DNA from 2 places in the Peribacillus sp. NPDC097198 genome. Region 1 is predicted to be linked to the other one. Evidence: riboswitches for the same ligand, from Rfam matches in the RefSeq annotation. Region 1 holds a riboswitch; the other holds the start of a gene.
The links. Region 1 has a riboswitch for cyclic di-AMP ahead of ACIQXQ_RS19910 (potassium-transporting ATPase subunit F). Riboswitches for the same ligand answer to the same signal wherever they lie in the genome.
Positions count from the first base shown of each region.

Region 1 (3,420 bases):
ACACGTTTTTTTGCAAGTAATGATCCAGCAACAGCAATCATGGCTATCATGGAAAAATAACGGCCAAACAACATGACCAAACCTGTGGAAATGTTCCAAAAAGGTGTATTATCCCCTAAGCCCTCGAAACCAGAACCGTTATTGGCTGCAGCTGAAGTAAACTCATATACAATTTGAGAGAGCCCATGGAAACCTGGATTTGAAATGGCCGATGTCCCCATCTGTGCCGTTAGTGCAATAGCAGATGGTACCAAAATGATTAACGGATGTAGAAGGATCGTCATGGCTATTAATTTCATTTCCGGCCCTTCAATTTTCTTACCTAAAAACTCTGGCGTACGCCCGACCATCAGTCCAGCAATGAATACAGCCAATATGGAATACATAAGAATGTTCATCGTGCCTACCCCATCACCGCCAAATACACAGTTCAGCATCATCATGGCCAGTGGCGCTATACTACCGAGCGGTGTCAGCGTATCATGCATATTATTAACTGAACCTGTAGTGGCAGCTGTAGTCACCGTTGTAAATAGGGCACTCTGAGCCATCCCAAATCGGACTTCTTTCCCCTCTAAGTTTCCACTCTCTTGTGAAAGGCCTATTGCCTCCAATCGGGGATTGCCATTTTGTTCACTAGCGTAATTCACACTTTGGAAAACAAGCATCATGAGTCCCATTGCTGAAAATAAGATCCATCCTTGTTTGTTATTTTTCGCCATATATCCGAATGTTAATGGAAGGGCAGCAGGAATGAGAAACATCGATAAAATCTCTAATACATTCGTAAATCCATTAGGGTTCTCAAATGGATGCGCCGAGTTGACACCGAAGAATCCACCGCCGTTTGTGCCAAGGTGCTTTATTGACTCCAATGCAGCCACAGGTCCTCTTGCAATATGTTGGGTGGCTCCCTCTAACGTAGTAGCCATTACCGTAGAACCAAGGGTCTGTGGTACCCCCTGGGATACCAGAACCAAACTGACAAAAATGGAGAGAGGCAGTAGCACCCGAGTGATCGAACGAATTAAATCTACATAAAAGTTCCCTAAACTCCTCTGACCGGTCAAACCCCTGAAAAAAGCGATGCATAAGGAAAGACCGGTTGCTGGTGTCGTGAACATCAAGAAGATGATGACAATCATTTGTGATAAATACGAAAGTCCGGATTCTCCGCTATAGTGCTGTAAATTGGTATTAGTAAGAAAACTTGCTGCCGTATTGAATGCCAATGACGGATCCATGTTGGCTATCCCACTTGGATTACCCGGTAAAACTCCCTGAAGCCGTACAATCATGTATGAGATGACAAACATGACTAAGTTACTTAGGAGTAATGCCTGTGCATATTGCTTCCAATTCATATCAAATGTCTTAATACCAGATATTTTAAAAATGCCTCGTTCTAACCACCCGAACATACGATCTTGCCTTGTGGTTTCAAGGGAATATACTGCCGCTAAATATTGGGCCAATGGTATGGCTAGGATCACTACCAAAAACAACACCACAATGATTTGTAAAAAATCCATTTACATTTCCTCCGTTATCGTTCTATTAATATTTCTCTGGGTATAATAAAGCGTGAATTAAATACACGGTAACCGCTGGGACAATAAGAATGAATAACATGTTCTACTCCTCTCCTTTTTTCGTTATAACTTTGTTACAAAAATGAATGAATCCATAGAAAAGTAAAAAGGGTGTACCCATTAGAAAGATAGTTATAGCATCCATCCGAACCTTCCTTTCACTTTTTTAAAAATCTTTACAATTTACCTCCTTCACGATTAGTAGAGAAATTGGTGCCAAAAGAACACAAAAAATAGACCAATGCTTACCCCTTCTCCAATAGTCCGCATTGCATGGCTATCCTAGTTTCAATAGTGAAAAAAATGATTCACAATCCAAACAAGAATATTTGCAAAAGCAAACAGTATTAGTGGAGAAAAAGTACTCATTGGTCTACTTATCGCCCAGCAAGCTTTTCAGCGCTCTTTGCGATCTGTCTTCCAAGAAACCTTTTCATGTAATTATAGGCATAATAAAAAGACCTACTGAAATGACAGGTTGCTATTTTGCTACAAACACAACAAAAAAGCCTCCTGGATCAAGGTGGTCTTATGACCTCCTTCGCTTTAGCCGACGAAGTTAGCTGACGGGTAGGATGGCGAAAGAGTTCACATCCCTTCTGCAAAAGCAGAATTAACCCCATAAATAATGGGTCCTCCGTTCTCAATTACTTGAGATTTGGCCGATATCAAATTGTTATTGATGAGCATATTCTACGCTCATCAGCAAACCTTTGTAAACCCCATTAAAATTCCATATATTCGCAAATAGATTCATATTCGACCATATACTTCTGTTTTTCTATATAAAAGTATTATTTACTCATTAATCCTATATATTTCTAATATTTTAATATATATACAAACTTGTATTGACAAAAACTTGAATCCGGCATTATGATGAATCCCATATACGATCGATGAAAAAAATCGGAGGCATTATGTTAAACCAAAAAAAGAAAATTGAAGCCGAAATTAGTGCAGCATTCATTAAATTCCAGCGTGATTTAATAGGCAGAGGACCACAAGAAGTTAAAACCTACATTATTAATGACATGCTGATCACTCGTTTTAAAGGAGTCTTGACTGTCGAAGAAAAACACCTCGTCAGTCAGGATTCTGGAAAGAAGCTTGTAAAAAAAATGCGCTCTCTTCTACGTGAAATGTACAGTCAGGATTATGAAAAAATTGTCGAGGATCTAACAGGTTGTAAAGTCCTTTCTTCACACAGTGACATTAGTACCAAAACGGGAGAACGGATTGAAGTTTTCATAGTTGATAAGGATTTGGAGAAATACCTAGAAAATCTAAAATGAGTGGGGTGATTTAGTTGACATCGACTCAATTGGAAGAGCAGAAACATGGACAAAATTTCTGCTCTTCATGCTTTTATTATGACAACTCTATTGTATTTCACGCCTTCACCTTATCGGAAACGTGACTATTAATTTCTCTTTATACTCATGTAAAAAAAGCAATCCCTTAATCTTACCGATTAAGGGATTAACATCATTTATACCTAAAAATCACTTGGCTAATTTATTCTTCATTCACGTATTATCGCCACAATATTTAAGGTGATCTAGTAAACTATAAGACACAGCGTTACCAAACAAACAATCCAACAATCATGGCACTTAGCATGGAGACTGCCATTCCACTAAGCAATAGCTTCCACACATTTCTTCCAATGATACTCGATTTTTCCTCGTCTAGAATCGAATTGAACGTTCCGTAAATCATGCCGACTGTACTAAAATTCGCAAATGAGGTCAGGTACGTAACGACCACAGCTACTGTATGCGGGGCCAAACCGCTGATCTGTGTTTTCAAGTCGAGCAAGGCTACG
Region 1 covers NZ_JBIWDO010000019.1:19,695-23,114, forward strand. Annotated here, with positions in the region: gene kdpA (potassium-transporting ATPase subunit KdpA) at 1-1,532, opposite strand, end outside; gene ACIQXQ_RS19910 (potassium-transporting ATPase subunit F) at 1,558-1,632, opposite strand; cyclic di-AMP (ydaO/yuaA leader) riboswitch at 2,126-2,266, opposite strand; gene ACIQXQ_RS19915 (Na-translocating system protein MpsC family protein) at 2,513-2,887, shown strand; gene ACIQXQ_RS19920 (NupC/NupG family nucleoside CNT transporter) at 3,177-3,420, opposite strand, start outside.

Region 2 (3,420 bases), on a different contig from region 1:
GAAGCGATTACTTTATTCATTTTTTTAGTGAAATCACCATTTTTCAAATTTTAATCATTTCTTTACAATATTATTATTTGAAGGTATATACGGAACGAAGCAAGGCCTTTGTCTTATCAATGATCATTCTATTTTATATTGCCTCGTGGTTTGCTAAAGCATTTTTAGCATATCTACAAGTTGGCGTATTCGTATAAGGCGGTGAGAAAAATGAAAAAGTGGAAATTAGCAGCCCTATCAGTAGCATCTTTGGCCTTGATATCGGGTAATATTTACTTGATTGAAAAAAAAGACAGTAAAGTGGAACGGACCGTTTTTACCGAAAGATGGACACAAGTTAAGAAAGATACCATAACTGAAACATTTCAAACAAAGGGAATCTTTAAACCGGCAGAAGAATATGATGTTTATTTTGATGCTAAAAACAATGATTTTCAGAAATTCCTGGTTCACGAAGGGGACGAGGTAACGGCTGGAACATCCCTATTTGAATACACTACAACCGAACTGGATGCACTAAAAGATAATTTGGAAGCGGAAAAGGCCGCAACCGAAGGAGAAATCGTCGGAATTGATGAGTACATAAATAAGTTGAAAGCTTATCAAAGTGGTCTGGCCCTGGATTCAAACAAAACGGTTATCGATGAGACAGTAGAAAAGAACCTAAATATAGACATCACCACTTCTTCCTCAGACTTAATTAAAAGTAATATTGAGCAGGAGATGTACAAGCAGGAACTTGAAAAAAATAGCTTGAAGGAAAAAGTGGTCATGCTAGAAGCACAATTAAGCTCAATTGAGGTGCAAACCAATGCCGTTGAGACGACAAGTGAAGCGGATGGTGTCGTGAAGAAGATCAATAAAAATTTAACGAATCCGATTATTTCAATTGCTTCGACAGATATGGCCATCGAAGGTTCCTTCTCTGAAGAAGAGTTAAAGAAGGCAGAGGTAGGGATGGAGATAAAAGCTAGTTCTCCTGATTTGAAAAAGAGGTTGGGCGGAACCATCAGCCGTATACATCCTTATCCCAAAGAGGAGCCAACCCTAAAGGATGAAAATCGCTATACATTCGAAGCGGAAATTGTAACGGAAGCAGAGAATAAGGAAGCGCTATTAGACGGTTCAAAGGTCGACCTTACCGTTATAACGAATGTGAAGACGGGAGTCCCGACTGTTCCAACAGAAGCGATACATGAACGGAAGCAGCCGCATGTCTATAAAATGACCAATAAAGGGCATTTGAACCGACAATACTTTACAAAAGGGGCTCAAGCAAAAGGGAAGCAAGAGATGCTTAAAGGTCCAGCAGTGGGAGATGTCATCCTTTTAGAACCGAAAAAGGTAGTGAAGAACCACTCTTACTTCATTACCCCGCTCAAATTGGACAAGGTTCACTCTGCAACTTTTAAGAAACTATCCAAAAGGGAAAAAGTTAGATACATTTTACTAGGATTTTTGGAAAAATAATTTTCAGTTAAATCAAAAATGGCCATAATTTTTTTACTGTTAAAACTAATTACCTATTTAAACAATAAGTGTAAACCCACGTAGCACTCAATATTCTTAATCCCCTCTGTACTTTCGGAGTGTGGGGAAAGAAAATATATTTACAGATTAATATTTTTAGTATAATATTTTAATATAAGTTAGCTCGCTTAATCTTATAAAAAAGAACGGGGGAACCAATTTTGCGGATTATATTCGCTAGGGGTGAATTCAGAGATGAAAGGGCCATTGTGTTTCCGATTCCTAACCCGACAGCTAACCCCGTAAGCGTCTTCGAGGGAACATGTGTGAATAACACGCCAATAGGGAAAATGACACGTAGGGTGTCTTTTTTTTAAGCGTAAGGATAGAAGTTTTTCAATATACAGAAAAATTTTTCTCTTTTTATTAGTATCTTGTTTCCCTTACCGAGACAAATGTTTTTACATCAAAGACTATATGGAAGGTGAGGAAATTAAATGAAGAAATTCAAACTGAGTTTAGCAAGCCAAATATTCATTGGCTTAATTCTAGGAATTATCGTAGGTGCTATATTTTATGGAAGTGAGACGGCACAAAGCTATCTACAACCATTAGGTGATATCTTCCTACGTATGATTAAAATGATCGTCGTTCCAATTATCGTTTCTAGCCTTATTGTTGCAGTTGCAGGCGTGGGCGATATTAAATCAGTAGGGAAATTAGGTGCCAAGTCACTATCCTACTTTATAGTAGTAACACTAGTTGCAATAGGCGTAGGTTTATTATCTGCCAATATTATTCAGCCTGGCGCGGGCGTAAATATGGGTGAGCTTGAACAAACGGATATTTCCACTTATGTTGACACAGCAGAAACTAAGCAACACGAATCCTTTATAGATACAATCGTTCATATTGTCCCATCTAATCCGATTAAAGCAATGGTAGAAGGCGATATGCTTGCAATCATTTTCTTCTCAGTCTTGTTTGGACTAAGCATTGCAGCTATCGGTGAAAAAGGAGTACCAGTATTCCGTTTCTTCCAAGGTGCGGCGGAAGGTATGTTCAATCTAACCAATATGGTTATGAAATTTGCTCCGATTGGGGTATTTGCACTAATCGGTGTGACAATCTCTAAATTCGGTTTATCATCACTAATCCCATTAGGAAAGTTAGCCCTTTCCGTATACGGAACGATGATTTTCTTCGTAGTTGTCATCCTGGGGCTCATTGCAAAATTTGTAGGCTTCAGTATCTTTAAGTTAATTGCCATTTTGAAAGAAGAATTGATCTTAGCATTTTCCACAGCAAGTTCAGAAGCGGTTCTTCCAAGAATCATGGAGAAGATGGAGAAAGCCGGTTGTCCAAAACATATTACGTCTTTTGTTATTCCGACTGGTTACTCATTCAACCTAGATGGTTCCACATTATACCAAGCTTTAGCAGCCATCTTCATTGCTCAAATGTACGGCATACATCTAAGTGCTTATGAGCAAATAACGCTAATGTTAGTGTTGATGATTACCTCTAAAGGAATTGCCGGTGTACCGGGCGTATCCTTCGTTGTACTTTTAGCAACATTAGGTACGGTGGGCATCCCAATTGAAGGACTTGCCTTCATAGCAGGTATTGACCGTATCCTTGATATGGGTCGTACTGTAGTAAACGTTATTGGTAACTCTTTAGCAGCCATCGTTATTTCCAAGTGGGAAGGTCAATTCAACCCTCCTGCCGAAAAAGGAAAACTCGAACAGGCTTCTTAATATAAGTCAAAACTCCAGGGTGATTGCACTCTGGAGTTTTTTTGTATTCAGATGAAAGTCGAAAACAACTTATTGATGGACGATCCAGAAATGGGAGTCAGGGGAAAAGTTCATAGCCATAACGCTTTCATTAAATGAATCTTGGTGAAAGGTTTCCAAAACAGTCAGTTGGGCTTCTTCTAGGCAATCA
Region 2 covers NZ_JBIWDO010000021.1:26,834-30,253, reverse strand. Annotated here, with positions in the region: gene ACIQXQ_RS20495 (hypothetical protein) at 1-197, shown strand, start outside; gene ACIQXQ_RS20490 (efflux RND transporter periplasmic adaptor subunit) at 211-1,470, shown strand; cyclic di-AMP (ydaO/yuaA leader) riboswitch at 1,646-1,794, shown strand; gene ACIQXQ_RS20485 (cation:dicarboxylate symporter family transporter) at 1,968-3,230, shown strand; gene ACIQXQ_RS20480 (class I SAM-dependent methyltransferase) at 3,300-3,420, opposite strand, start outside.
Region 2: linked by a shared signal. The riboswitch ahead of ACIQXQ_RS20485 (cation:dicarboxylate symporter family transporter) and the one ahead of ACIQXQ_RS19910 (potassium-transporting ATPase subunit F) in region 1 are both predicted to bind cyclic di-AMP.